Regions from separate parts of the Niabella soli DSM 19437 genome, predicted to be linked through region 2. Evidence: riboswitches for the same ligand, from Rfam matches in the RefSeq annotation. Region 2 holds a riboswitch; the other holds the start of a gene.

Region 1 (7,210 bases), 1.9 Mb from region 2:
AAAATTGGAGGAGATCAGCGGATCTCTTGAATTGGCCAATGTGTATACGCCTGCAACGGCCAAACGGGGCGCCTGCTGTATATTTTCTTCGTAGGTTTTGGTGCGCTGGTTCCATCCGGCCAACGCATCCAGGCTAAAATCACTGCTTATATTTTTGTTATAGCGCAGGGTTGCTTCGGTGTTGTTTTCGTTTACCATGTAGGCATCTTCCTCATAAGAACCAAAGGGCGTACCGTTGGTGCCATAAGCTACCTTGAGCTTGCGGCGGTCATTATAGTAATCAGTACCGGTACGGAAGTTAGCGCTGAGGCCGTCCAGAATGGTATAGTTAACGTTCACATTTCCGATGATCCGGTTCCGTCGCTGGCTCACCGTATTTTCATAGGCCACCCAGAACGGATTGCTGTAATAGCTGTTGTTCCAGTTAAAGGTATTGCCATTGGCATCTTTATAGTTCCGGAGCTGGTTCACATCTACCTGCCGGCCGAACCAGGTAAACTGAAGCATGGTACTGGTTGCCCTTTTGCCGCCTGCGCCCGGAAGGTTGGGAGCATTATTGACAATATAGTTTGCATTGATGCCTACTTTTAGTCGCTGGGTTACATTATAGTTGGCATTAACAGAAAAGTTATCTTTTTTTGCTTCGCTGTTGGGCACTACGCCCAGTTGTTTTTCATTGTTATAAGCAATGCGGTAATCGTAATTATCCCCTGCATTTGCCAATGCAATACCATTGCTGAAGGTGGCGCCTGTTCTGAAGTAGTCGCGCACATTATTCGGGTGCGCCACAAAAGGAACGGCTTGGCCTTTTGAAAAAAACTGCGGTATCAGCCGGCCATCCATTTTCGGGCCCCAGCTTTCATCCACACCGTCATTAACCCCACCTCCTTTACCGTCTATGTAGCTAAACTTGCCTTCAGATCCTTGTCCGAATACATTCTGATAATCCGGCAGCAGCAGCAGTTTCGCGATGTTCACATTGGAATTCAGTGTTACGCCTAACCCGTTTTTTCTTTTACCCGTTTTTGTTTTTATTAAAATGACCCCCTGCGCCGCCCGCGACCCATAAAGCGCCGCGGCATTGGGCCCTTTTAAAACGCTTATGGTTTCTATATCTTCCGGGTTCAGATCGGCAATAGCGTTCCTGAAATCGCGGGAGCCGCCGGCGCCCAATTGAGAGTTATCTACCGGCACTCCGTCTACCACAAAAAGCGGCTGGTTGTTCCCGGCAATAGAAGTCTCTCCCCGTATTACAATGCGCGAGGAACCCATATCACCCTGTGTATTGGTGATACGCACTCCCGCTACTTTTCCTGCAAGCGCATTGACGATATTGGTTTCTTTGGCTTCGCCGATGTCCTTAGCTTTCAATTCCTGGGTAGCATAGCCCAATGATTTTTTTGCCTTGGAAACGCCCAGGGCCGTTACTACTACTTCGTCCAGGGCATTCTCTGCACTTTGCAGGGATACCCGCAGCCGGGTTTTAACGCTATCGGTATTTACCTGCCGGTTGGCATACCCAACGTAGGAAAAAAGCAAGATACCGTGTACGCCGGCATCAATCGAAAAAGTACCGCGTTCATCGGAAACGGCGCGCCGGTTGGTGCCGGATACTTCTATGGTGACCCCGGTTAAGGGAGTCCCGGTTAACTGATCTGCTACGGTGCCGGAAATGGTCCGGGTTTGTGCGGCGCCCCATAAGGGTGCGAGAAAGAAAACTGCACAGGTAAGTCGTTTTAGAAATTGGTTCATTGTTCTATTTTGATTTAAAATGTTATTGAATGGTTGATCTAAGGGCATAAGGGGGCCTTTCGGTTTTCACCGTTCTTTAAAAAAGAAATAAAATGTGGTATTATATCAGCAACAACAAAGTTGCATTCGCGCAGTAAGCGATCCCGTTACTTTCGGTTTACAAAAATTCCCATACCTGTAGTTGGTTAATTCATTCCTTTTTCTCACTAATTGCATTTTTGTGTTCATCTTCAAAAATTGCTTTACAAAAATTTGTTATGGAAAGAAAATCGTGAATGGGGGACAATGCACGCGGCACTGTTTGATTCACTTATCTTTCCGCCTGCTGGCAGATGGATGTAGCACCGTTTCCAATAGTGGCGGTTGCTAAGACTTCTACGGGCCATTTCCCTCCGTCTTTCTTGATAAGCTGCTCTTTTTTGTTAAAGGCAGGGCAAAGGTATATGTTAAAATAGTACTAACAAAATAATTTTCTACAAAATAAGTAGACTAATATTAAGGACCGATTGCCACTGGAACACAGAAGCACAGAAAGTATTGGTGTTTTCTGTGCTTCTGGGGCTAATTAACCTTATGTGTAGGTCCGGATATATTCTTTGCTGATTTTTTAAGGCAACTGGCTAAGATCAATTTGTGGTTTTTTATTGGTAGGCTTTCGCTCCAGCATGGTATCGTAAGGCTGGTAGTCATTAAAGAAACCGCAGTTCCTCAAATAGAACTCCTGCCCTTTTACACCGCCATCATAATCTTTCCGGTAGCCCTTACGCGCCGTATTATCAGCCGTAAAGCGGGCCTTTGTCAATTCGTACCAGTTACCAGCAGCATCTGCTACCCATTGATTGCCGAAAGCTACCCGGCGCTCAATATTACCCATATCCGGACTAAAATTTTCCAGGAAGGAATACGGGTGAGTTAAATAGGTGGCTAATTTGGGTCTTCTGAAACGGGCAATCAGCATCCATTGTTTATTGGTGTTATCATAAAAATAGGCCGTATAAATGGTATGACTATCGCCATCGGGTTGCACATGTAACAAAAATTTTTGTGTGACGCCCGTTTTCCAGTCGTACTTTAAAAAGCTCTGCCCACCGGATCCTTCATTACCAAATTCGCCTGCATGTACGGCTGTCCCTTTTTTAAGCAGTTTTATTTTTTGCTCTTCGGGTATTTCTTTTGGATTATTAGTTGCGTAAGGGCTCCATACGGAAAACAAAATGCGGCGTTCTGTAGGGGAATTTACCTGCATTCCAAAATACCCTTCGCCAAAACCATCGGCCATAAAATAGGAGCCCACCACATCATTGCCCGGGGATACTGTCACTTCATTATAAAACCATTCTGCTTTTATATCCTTTGGCAACTGGTAGTTCAGGTGCACCGAGGGCCCACGTCTTCCCCAATGGAAAAAACTCCCTTCGTTATTTTTTGTATAGCTGGCCTTGTCCGTAAGAGCCGTTCCCTCCAGCCTTAGCATTTTCACATCGGGAAAAGCGGAACCATTTAATGCTACGCCTTTGAAAACAATGGGCACATACCCGCTGTCCTTAACCGTCCATTCGCCTAAAAAAACCGGTGCCGGATCTGCCTGCAACGTGGTTTCTTTCCTGTTCCCGAAAACCGATACCGCAATAGTTGATCCGCCCCGGACATTGCCGGCATCCATCCAGATCTTAATGCTTCCCGGCCGGGCCACCCGTATAAAGGCCGTAAAACCTTCCCCGGGTTTGGTCCAGTTGGTAACGCCATTGTTATTAATTCGCAGCCCTTCCTTATTCCGGTCCAGTGACCATGCATTTCCTCCCAGGGGCAGCAGGACCGATTGAGCATTACTGAATAATACAATACAGGTCAGGATCCCGGCAAACAATATTTTTTTTATAGCAATCATATCCTTTTTGTTTATGGTATTGCGAATATATCATGAATAGCAGACAGACCATTGTTCAATCGGTTGCATCAACGCTCCCAAAAGACCGGTTGTTACCCTGTTTTCCACAGTTTGTTGATATCTTTAAAAACACTATTTTTGCCAACCTTATAAAATAATTATATATCATTTAACAATGTCAGTAATACAGAAGATTCAGGATAAGTATGGCAAGGTGATGGCCATTATCATTGGTATAGCCTTGGTCATATTTGTTGTGATGCTTGCTTTTGAGAACAAGGGAAGCCTTTTTAGCGGCGACACCAGAACCGTAGGAAAAGTTAATGGGGAAACTGTTGACTTACAACAGTTTAACAACATGGTTGAGCAAACGACCCAGACGATGCAATCCCGTGGAATGAGTGGGGGTGAAGGATCGGCGCAGCAGGCGAACGACCAGGCCTGGGGTCAGGAAGTCTCGCGCATCCTCCTGGACCAGGAAACAAAAAAACTGGGACTTGAGGTAGGAAGAAAAGAGTTAAACGACATGATGTTTGGCCCTAATCCTCCGCAGGAGATCATGCAAATGTTTGCCAACCCGCAAACCGGACAGTTCGACGGCGCGGCGGCACAGGCACAACTGAACCAGATCAAATCAAAAGGATCACCCGAACAAAAAGCGCAGTTGGGCGCCTTTTTAGACCAGCTTGCTTTTCAGCGGACTGCTGAAAAATATGATGCTTTGTTAACGACCAGCATTAATTTCCCCAAATGGATGCTGGAGAAACAGCAGGCGGATGATGCGTTGTTGTCGAAGGTTTCCTATGTAAGAGCACCTTATACCAGCATTTCAGATTCTGCAGTAAGGGTTTCGGACGATGATATTCAGTCGTTTATCAATAAACATAAGAACGATTTTAAACAACAGGATAGCCGTAGCATCTCCTATGTAGCTTTTGACGCGGACCCCAGCGCAGCCGACAGTGCAGCGGCAAAAAAACGGATACTGGAATTGAAACCGGGGTTTGATAGTGCGCATAATGTAAAAGACTATCTCGTGAGCCAGGGGGTTAATAATTATTATGATGGGTTCATCAGTGGCAGCCATATACAGGTGCCCATGAAGGATTCGATCCTTCGGGTTGGCGTAGGGAATATCTATGGTCCTTATATTGATGGCCCTAACTATCAGTTGGCAAAAGTTGTAGCCACTACCACCATGCCTGATACTGTAAAAGTGCGGCACATCCTGATAGCAACGGTTACCCAGGATCCGCAAAGCGGACAGCAGGTGCCGATCAGGGATAGCGCTACTGCGCGTAAAATGGCTGATAGTGTGTTCCAGGTATTACAAAAAGGGGAGTCGTTTGACAGCCTGGTAGCAAAGGTTTCTGATGATCCGGGTAAAACACAGAACGGCGGTACGTATGATAATGTTACTTCCGGACAGATGATGCCGGAGTTCAATGATTTCATTTTTACACATCCTGCCGGCAGCAAAGGCATTGTAAAAACCAATTTTGGGTATCATATTATTGAAGTGCTTTCCACCAAAGGCAGCGGTACCGGTTATAAAATTGCTTATATAGGCAAGCCGATTGAAGCCAGCCAGGAGACCGATAATGCGGCAAATGCAGCCGCAACAAGATTTGCGGCGCAGGCCACCGATCAGAAATCTTTTAACGCGGCAGCCGAAAAACTGCAGGGACAAAAAGGGATCAACAAATCTGTTGCAGCTAATATTCCGCCCACAGGGGCAAATATCCAGGGGCTGGGCGCTTCCCGCAGCTTTGTAAAAAGTATTTATAATGCCAAATTAGGTGAAGTGGTACAGCCTACCCGTGTAGGTTCTTATTATGTAGTGGGATTGGTGACTGAGATCAACAAGGAAGGTATCATGAGCCCGGCAAAAGCCCGCATGATGGTGGAGCCCCTGCTCGTAAACCAGAAAAAAGCAAAACTGCTCTCTGATAAAATAGGGAAGATCACTACCCTGGAAGCTGCCGCCAGCGTGCTGAAAGGCCAGATAGAAACAGCAGATAGCCTGCGTTTTAACGCTCAAACGCCTACAGCTCTGGGATTTGAGCCAAAAGTGATCGGCGCTTCTTTTAACAAAGAGAATTTAAATAAAGTTGTGCCGGAAGCCATTGCAGGCACGCAAGGCGTATATGTGATCAAAGTGGATAACCTGATCAGTACGCCAACTGAGGCGCAAAATATTGATGCGATCCGCAAAATGCGCTATATGCAGGCGAAACAGCAGGCCCAGTTTCAATCGCTGCAGGCCCTGCGTGAAGCGGCAACTATTAAAGATTACCGCAGCAAATTTTATTAATTTAATTTATTATATTAGCGGGACCAACAACCGACACGTACTGCAAGCAGCCCACCTTACCGTGGGCTGTTTTCGTTTTAAGGACAGGTAAAAGGTTTTTATATTTTACGCATAGCAATTTGAGAAATAAAACTTTCCCGCCTTTTAGATTTCCCGGCTATCTCATTTTTTGTTGAACGGACGCTAAACATAACTGTCCCTAACTTTGTAATATCAACTATGGAGCCTGTTATCAGAAATAAAGTAGCCGAAAGTGGCATTATCACCTTAAACCTTGAGGATTATTACCCTAAAGAGCCGGTAGTAATTTTTGATATAAAAGACTTTCTTTTTATGGGACTGATCCTGAAGGAAAAAGAATTCAGGGCTGCCTTGAAAGAAGTGGACTGGACCCTGTATCAAAATAAAACGGTGGGGATCGTTTGCACCGCCGATGCTATTGTTCCGTTATGGGCCTATATGCTGATCGTAAGTTACCTGCAGCCGGTGGCAGCATTTATTGGCCTGGGGGATGCTGCTGTTATAAAAAACAAGTTGCTGCTAAAAAATATCGAAGTTATAGCTGAAAATGAATTCACCGATGCACGGGTTGTGATCAAAGGCTGTGGGGATATTCCTGTTTCCGAAGAAGCTTATGCAGCCATCTCCGTAAAATTATTGCCGGTAGTAAAAAGCCTGATGTATGGCGAGCCCTGCAGTACGGTGCCGGTATACAAGAAAAAATAAAAGGACTAATGGCTTTTAAAACCATCTTTTTCTTCTGAAGATCGAAAGCATCCAGATCAGGATCAGGATCATAAACCCAATGGCGATCCAAAATCCATTGTTGTTCTCGAGCAGGGGAATGGCTTTAAAGTTCATTCCAAAAATGCCGGTAATGATGGTGGCCGGCGCCAACAGGCAGGTTACCACTGCCATTACCTTCATCACTTCATTCAATTTAAGATTCACGTTATTCAGGTAAAGATCCTGCATGCTCATGGCTACATCTTTATAATTGTCGACCAGGTCGATCGCCTGTACAATATGATCCAGCACATCCTTATAATACCGCTCATTGCTTTCCTCGAGTAATTCACTTTCGCTTTTCAGCAGCCCGCTGATTACTTCCCTAACGGGATAGATCATACGTTTTAGCACAATAAGTTCCTTACGGATGGCATTAATATAAGCAAGGGTACGTTTACTGGTGTTTTTTATGATCTCGGCTTCCAGTCCTTCTATTTCCTTGCCCAGCTTTTCCATAACGATAAAAT
Region 2 (7,210 bases):
TCAGCCGGGGCGAAAGTCATATAAACATAGAGAACTGGATCTATGAATTTATCAATCTCAGCATCCCGATGCACAAGACCTGTGGTTTTGAAAATGCTGATGGCCCCCAATGTAACAAGGAGGCCTTGAAAATGCTGAATAAACTGGGCGCAGAAATTAAACCGGAAAAAGATACTAATCCGTTGTGGAAGGATCTGGAGAAGTTTAAAGGCCTGGACAATTAAGTTTGTAAATAAGAAAAGAAAAATAATTTAGAACTATTTAATTTTATTAGTTATGCCAAATCCGAAACGCAGGCACAGTCAGCAGAGAAGCGCAAAACGCAGAACGCACTATAAAGCAACTTCAACTACATTAACTACCGATGCAAGTACGGGCGAAACCCACGTACGCCATCGTGCTTATGTAAATGAGGGAAAGCTAATTTACAAAGGGAAAGTAGTAGCAGAAAAAGCGCCTTCAAAAGCTTAAAAAAAAGAGCTGACTCAGCTTTACTTAACTTGTTCATTCCAAATTCATTGACGACCTTTGGTTGGTAATGTATTTGGAATTTTTAATTTTAGCCGGTATATGATGAATGTTGGAATTGATACTATGGGGGGCGATTTTGCGCCACAGGAAGCGTTACGCGGAGTAAAAAAATATCTGGAAGAAGATAAGAGCAATGGGATCAAGATCACCCTATTTGGAGACGCTGAGGCGATAAAAGAAATTATTGTTGCGGAAAACATTCCAACTGGTTCCATTGAAATCGTGGCAACCACCCAGGTTATTGGGATGCACGAACATCCCACCAAAGCGTTAAAAGAAAAAACCGACTCTTCTATTGCCGCAGGATTTCAATACCTGGCCAAAGGCAAAACAGATGCGTTCATCAGTGCCGGGAATACAGGCGCCATGCTGGTGGGGGCTCTTTTTAATCTAAAAACGATCGAAGGGATTTTACGTCCCGTTATTTCATCCATTATCCCCAAACAAAACGGTGGTACGGGTTTGATCCTGGATGTGGGTTTAAATGCCGATTGCAAACCCGAACAGCTCAACCAGTTTGCCACCCTTGGTGCGGTTTATGCACGGCACGTGCTCGAAATAGAAAACCCTAAAGTGGGATTGATCAATGTAGGCGAAGAAGAAGGCAAAGGCAATATATTAACACAAGGCACCTACCCGCTGTTAAAGGAAAATCAACAGATCAACTTTATCGGTAACATTGAGGGCCGTGATACCTTTAACGACAAAGCCGACGTAATGGTATGCGATGGCTTTACGGGGAACATCATTCTAAAACTTGCCGAATCCATTTACGATATTTCAAAAAAGGAAGCGCCGGAAAGCGGCTACCTCAACCGTTTCAATTTTGAAATTTACGGCGGCACACCGGTGCTGGGCGTAGCACACCCGGTAATTGTAGGACACGGCATTTCCAAAGCCACTGCGTTCAGCAATATGATCCGCGTAGCGGAGAAGATGCTTAAAACAGATGTGCTGCACAAATTAAAAGACGCTATACAGCCGCGTTAAATAACGCTTGTCAACCACACAAACAGAGTAGCCACAGAGGTCGCAGCGGTTTGGTAAAGTACTGTGCTCTCCGTGTAAGACCTCTGATTCCTCTGTGCCAGCCCGAAAGATTCATTCTGGCGGGGTTTTATTCCTACACTTTAGGTCCGGCTGCTGATACCGCTGCAGCAGCAACCGTTGCATATTTTTCAAAGTTCCGGGCAAACTGAAAGGCCAGTTGTTTTGCCTGCCGGTCGTATGCCGCCGGGTCTGCCCAGGTATTCCTTGGCGTTAATACCCGCTGCTCCACGCCCGGGCAGGTATCCGGGATCATCAATCCAAACACCGGATCCTTATGATACTCTACGGTATCCAGTTCCCCGTTCAGCGCCGCCTGTATCATGGCCCGCGACCAGGCCAGCTTCATACGGGATCCCGTTCCGTAGGCGCCCCCCGTCCAGCCGGTATTCACCATCCATACTTTTACGCCATGCTTCGTCAGCTTTTCCCCCAGTAAAGCAGCATATTTTCCCGGGTGCAGCGGAAGGAACGGAGCGCCAAAACAGGCACTGAACGTGGCTTTCGGCTCGGTTATTTCCGTTTCGGTGCCTGCTACCTTTGCCGTATACCCGCTGATAAAATAATACAATGCCTGCTCTTTTGTTAAACGGGAAACCGGCGGTAAAATCCCGTAGGCATCACAGGTCAAAAAGAAAATATTGCGCGGTATACCCCCGGTTTCAGCAGGCACACTATTTTCAACAAAATTTAGCGGATAGGCTACACGGGTATTCTCCGTAACGGATGCATCATCAAAATTGATCTGATTGGTACCGGGGTAAAACGTTACGTTCTCTACCAGCGCCCCTGGTCTAATAGCATTATAAATTTCCGGCTCCTTTTCTTTGGAGAGATTGATGCATTTGGCATAACACCCACCCTCAAAATTAAAGACCTGTGTTTCATCCCATCCATGTTCATCATCGCCGATCAATCTGCGATCCGGATCTGTGCTCAGTGTCGTTTTCCCGGTGCCACTTAATCCGAAAAACAAAGCCGTATCTCCCCTTGGGCCAGTATTGGCAGAACAGTGCATACTCAGTACCTTCCGGTTCTCCGGGAGGAGATAATTTAAGATAGAAAAAATACCTTTTTTTATCTCCCCGGTATAACTGCTGCCCGTGATCAAAATCATTTTATGTTTAAAGCTAACCACCGTGGCGTTGCCCTGCCGCACCCCACAGCGAACAGGATCCAGTTCCAGACCGGGCGCGGAAAGTATATGCCATTCAGGGCTGAAAGATTCAAGTTCCTGTTCTGTAGGACGCAGAAACAAATTATGGGCAAATAAATTCATCCAGGGCAATTCATTAACCACCCGGACGTTCAACCGGTATTCCGGCGCTGCGCAAGCATACGAATCGCGTATCCAAAGCTTATCCCGCGTGTTCAGGTATTGTTGTACGTCTGCAAGAATGATCTCAAAATATTTTTCTTCAATGGCATTATTAAAATTGCCCCAATCAACGGTATCCGAGGTTATAGCATCCTCTGCAATAAATTTATCCTTAGGCGATCTTCCGGTGAATTTACCGGTACTGATCACCAAGGCGCCGGTGTCATTCAATACGCCCATTTGCTGCTGCAGTGTTTCGTCAATCAGCTCCTCCGGCGTTAACTGGTAATAGATTTGGTTGTTCAAACTGAGCCCCATCTTCTTTAATTGTTTCAAGGGAATCTCCAATGGCTTTGTAAGCATAACGGGTTTATATTTTTGATTAGAACACAAAAATATAATTTGAAAATATCTAAAAAAAATAATTTTAAAACCTTATTATTTTGATTTTTTCAAATACAATAAGGCTGTTTAATTAAAAATATTCAAAAATAAAATGTTAAACTAACAATTGTTAGCAATACATTACTGATTCCCAAATACTTGTAATTTGAACGGCATATTTTTTTGTTTCCGTTCCGTTTCCTAACTTTGATGCCCTCCCCTATTTTATGGGGTCAGAAGATCTTTAAATTTCTCCCGGCAATACCGGGATCTTATCAAGAAAGGCAGAGGGTTTGGCCCAATGAAGCCTTGGCAACCTGCTACGTACAAGCGTGGCAAGGTGCCAATTCCACCTCCCGTAACCGCGGGGGAAAGATAAGTCAGGCAGCTATTTTTAATCGTATTTACAATAACAGCTCACCTGGGTTTATCCGGTGGGCTTTTTTTATGGCCATATCGCCTGCCGTGATAATTTTTTGAATATGAAAAAAAACGCTGTTAAATTCGTGGTCCACATGACACAAGAAGCAACATACACTGTTCCTACCATTACTCCTGTAATGCGCTGCTGCATTTGCTGTATGCCTTAGCAGGCATACATTTACATTCACCCCTGGCGGGGGCATCCCCGGAATTTTTCAAGAAAATAGATTCTTCATCTTCATTAAATCATATTATTTATGAGCAATCCCTTACATTTTGATACCCTGCAGGTACATGCAGGACAGCAACCCGACCCAACTACAGGAAGCCGTGCGGTGCCCATTTATCAAACCACTTCTTTTGTATTTAAGAATGCGGAACATGCCGCCAATCTTTTTGGACTAAGAGAGTTTGGAAATATCTATACCCGCATTATGAACCCCACTACCGATGTCTTTGAGCAGCGCATGGCGGCATTGGAAGGTGGTGCGGCAGCATTAGCAACCGCTTCCGGCCAGTCGGCGCAGTTGCTTACCATAGCCAACCTGTTACAGGCGGGTGAAAACTTTGTAACCTCACCCTTCTTATATGGCGGAACTTTTAACCAGTTTAAAGTTTCTTTTAAACGATTCGGCATTGATGCCCGCTTTGCCGCTGATGACAACCCGGACAGCTTCCGGCCGCTGATTGATGATAAGACAAAAGCCATTTATATTGAAACGCTTGGAAACCCAAGACTGAATGTTCCCGATTTTGAAAAGTTTGCCGTGTTGGCGAAGGAATACGATCTTCCTTTGATCGTGGACAATACTTTTGGAGCCGGCGGCTATTTATTTCGGCCCATTAAACACGGGGCCAACATTGTTGTGGAAGCTGCTACGAAATGGATCGGCGGGCACGGCAACAGCATCGGCGGTATTATTATAGACGGGGGCAATTATAACTGGGGCAATGGTAAGTTCCCACAATTTTCTGAGCCCTCCGAAGGGTATCACGGGTTAAATTTCTGGCAGGTGTTTGGTGAAGGGAACCCGCTGGGGCTGCCCAATATTGCGTTTGCGATCCGTGCGCGTGTGGAAGGATTGCGCGACTTCGGCCCTGCCATCAGCCCCTTCAACTCTTTTCTGCTGCTGCAGGGACTCGAAACGCTTTCCCTGCGGGTACAGCGCACGGTTGATAACACATTGGCGCTGGCGCAATGGCTGGAGCAGCATGATAAAGTTGATTTTGTATGGTACCCGGGCCTGGAAAGCAGCCCCTATCATGCCCTTGCAAAAAAATACCTGACCAATGGGTTTGGCGGCGTGTTGCAATTTGGTATCAAAGGGGGACTGGAAAATGGAGCCGCTTTTATCAACAACTTAAAACTGGTAAGCCACCTGGCAAATGTGGGCGATACAAAAACGCTGGCGATTCATCCCGCGTCTACCACACATGAGCAGTTAAGCGAAGCAGAAAGAAAAAATGCCGGCGTGCTGGACAATCTTATCCGCATCAGCCTGGGCATTGAACATATTGATGACATCAAAGCAGATTTTGAACAGGCATTTGCAGCGGTGTTTAAATAAGAATAAAAGACCTATAAGGTTGTAACATGCCCGCAGTGGCGGAACCTTATAGGTCTTCATTGAATTTTGAAGTTACACACATGACCCAACAGGTTTTTACATACGACCAACCTTTTGCACTGGAAAGCGGTGCGGTGTTTCATAACCTCCGGCTGGCCTATACCACTTACGGAAGTATGAACGGGGATCGATCCAACATCATCTGGATCTTCCATGCGCTTACCGCCAACAGCAACCCGCATGAATGGTGGCCGGAAATGATCGGCGAAGAAAAGATTTTTGATCCCGCGCGTCACTTTATTATTTGTGTAAATATGCCCGGCAGTTGCTATGGCAGCAGCAGTCCGCTGGATACAAATCCTGAAACGGGCGTTCCTTATTATCACAATTTTCCTTTTTTTACGATTCGGGATATGGCAGGCGCCTACCGGCTATTGCAAAAAGAGCTGGGCATTACTAAAATAAAGATCGGTATCGGGGGCAGCACCGGCGGACAGCAGTTGTTGGAATGGGCCGTACAGGACCCGGAACTGTTTGAACATATTATTCCACTGGCTACGAATGCGGTACATTCTCCCTGGGGTAAGGCATTCAACGCATCGCAACGCTTTGCCATTGAGGCCGACCAAACCTGGAAAAACAAGGCAGCGGACGCCGGATTAAAAGGCATGGAAGTAGCCCGCGGCATTGCCCTGCTTTCCTACCGTAATGCAACCGCCTACAACAAAACACAATCAGAGTCCTCCGAAGACACGCTTGAATCTTTCCGAAGCGAAAGTTACCAGCGGTACCAGGGGACCAAACTGGCCGCACGTTTTAACGCATTCAGCTACTATGTGCTAAGCAAAAGCATGGATAGTCATAACCTGGGGCGTGGACGCGGCACGGTAATAAAGGCATTAGAAGCCATCCGGGCAGCCACTTTGGTGCTGGCGCTGGAAGGCGATCTGTTGTTCCCCCCGGAAGAACAGGATTTTTTAGCAGAGCATATCCCGGACGCCATAGTGCGGCATATCAGCACCGATTATGGCCACGACGGCTTCTTACTGGAATTTGAGCAAATATCGGAAGCGATCAAAAAATTTATCACACATCACGCTGCCAGCGTGATCACAAAATAAAATATAAAATAATGAGCGAACATAAAGAACTTGTGATCGGGTTATTTGGGTTTGGAGTAGTTGGGGAAGGACTTTATAAGGTATTACAGCAAACCCCCTCACTAAAAGCAGTTATAAAAAAAGCCTGTATTAAACACCCTGACAAAAAAAGAAACGCCCCCGGCAGTCTTTTTACAACTGACCGGAATGAGTTATTAAACGACAAAGACATCAACCTGATCGTAGAAGTGATTGATGATGCGAAAGCCGGTTTCGAGATCGTAAGCACTGCATTAAAAAACGGGAAAGATGTGGTCAGCTCTTCGAAGAAAATGATCGCCGAAAACCTGGAAACCCTGTTGAAACTACAGCAGGAAACGGGCAGTTCTTTACTGTATGAATCCGCTGCCTGCGCCTCCATTCCGGTTGTCCGCAACCTGGAAGAATATTACGACAACGACCTGCTGCACAGTATACGCGCGATTGTGAACGGTAGCACCAACTTCATCCTGACGAAGATCTTTGAAGAAAACCTTTCGTTCAGAGATGCGTTGCTGCTGGCACAACAGTTGGGCTTTGCGGAAAGCGACCCCACACTGGATGTAGAAGGCTTTGATGCCCTTAACAAATGGACCATCCTCTTATTACACGCATACGGGATCGTGGCGCATCCTGAAGATATTTTGTTTAACGGCATTCAGAATATTGCAAAATCCGACGCCCAGGTGGCAAAAGCCCGCGGCCAGCAAATCAAATTAGTGGCCCAGGCCAAGAAGCTGATCAATGGCGGTGTTGGGGCTTATGTATTGCCGCAATTTGTATCAACCGAAACACCGTTG

What was found. A riboswitch is a leader RNA that binds a small molecule or an ion and turns the genes downstream of it on or off. The one in region 2 is predicted to bind S-adenosylmethionine.
Region 1: another riboswitch for S-adenosylmethionine. It lies ahead of NIASO_RS14900 (SusC/RagA family TonB-linked outer membrane protein); the one in region 2 lies ahead of NIASO_RS07235 (O-acetylhomoserine aminocarboxypropyltransferase/cysteine synthase family protein).

What each region holds. Positions count from the first base shown of each region.
Region 1 is NZ_CP007035.1:3,554,035-3,561,244, forward strand. Features, by position in the region: gene NIASO_RS14900 (SusC/RagA family TonB-linked outer membrane protein) at 1-1,752, opposite strand, end outside; SAM riboswitch class I at 2,060-2,163, opposite strand; gene NIASO_RS14905 (DUF3472 domain-containing protein) at 2,360-3,640, opposite strand; gene NIASO_RS14910 (peptidylprolyl isomerase) at 3,816-5,954, shown strand; gene NIASO_RS14915 (DUF2480 family protein) at 6,174-6,680, shown strand; gene corA (magnesium/cobalt transporter CorA) at 6,696-7,210, opposite strand, start outside.
Region 2 is NZ_CP007035.1:1,684,151-1,691,360, forward strand. Features, by position in the region: gene NIASO_RS07210 (YceD family protein) at 1-224, shown strand, start outside; gene rpmF (50S ribosomal protein L32) at 277-471, shown strand; gene plsX (phosphate acyltransferase PlsX) at 571-1,521, shown strand; gene pckA (phosphoenolpyruvate carboxykinase (ATP)) at 1,655-3,259, opposite strand; SAM riboswitch class I at 3,550-3,662, shown strand; gene NIASO_RS07235 (O-acetylhomoserine aminocarboxypropyltransferase/cysteine synthase family protein) at 3,961-5,271, shown strand; gene NIASO_RS07240 (homoserine O-acetyltransferase family protein) at 5,352-6,392, shown strand; gene NIASO_RS07245 (homoserine dehydrogenase) at 6,404-7,210, shown strand, end outside.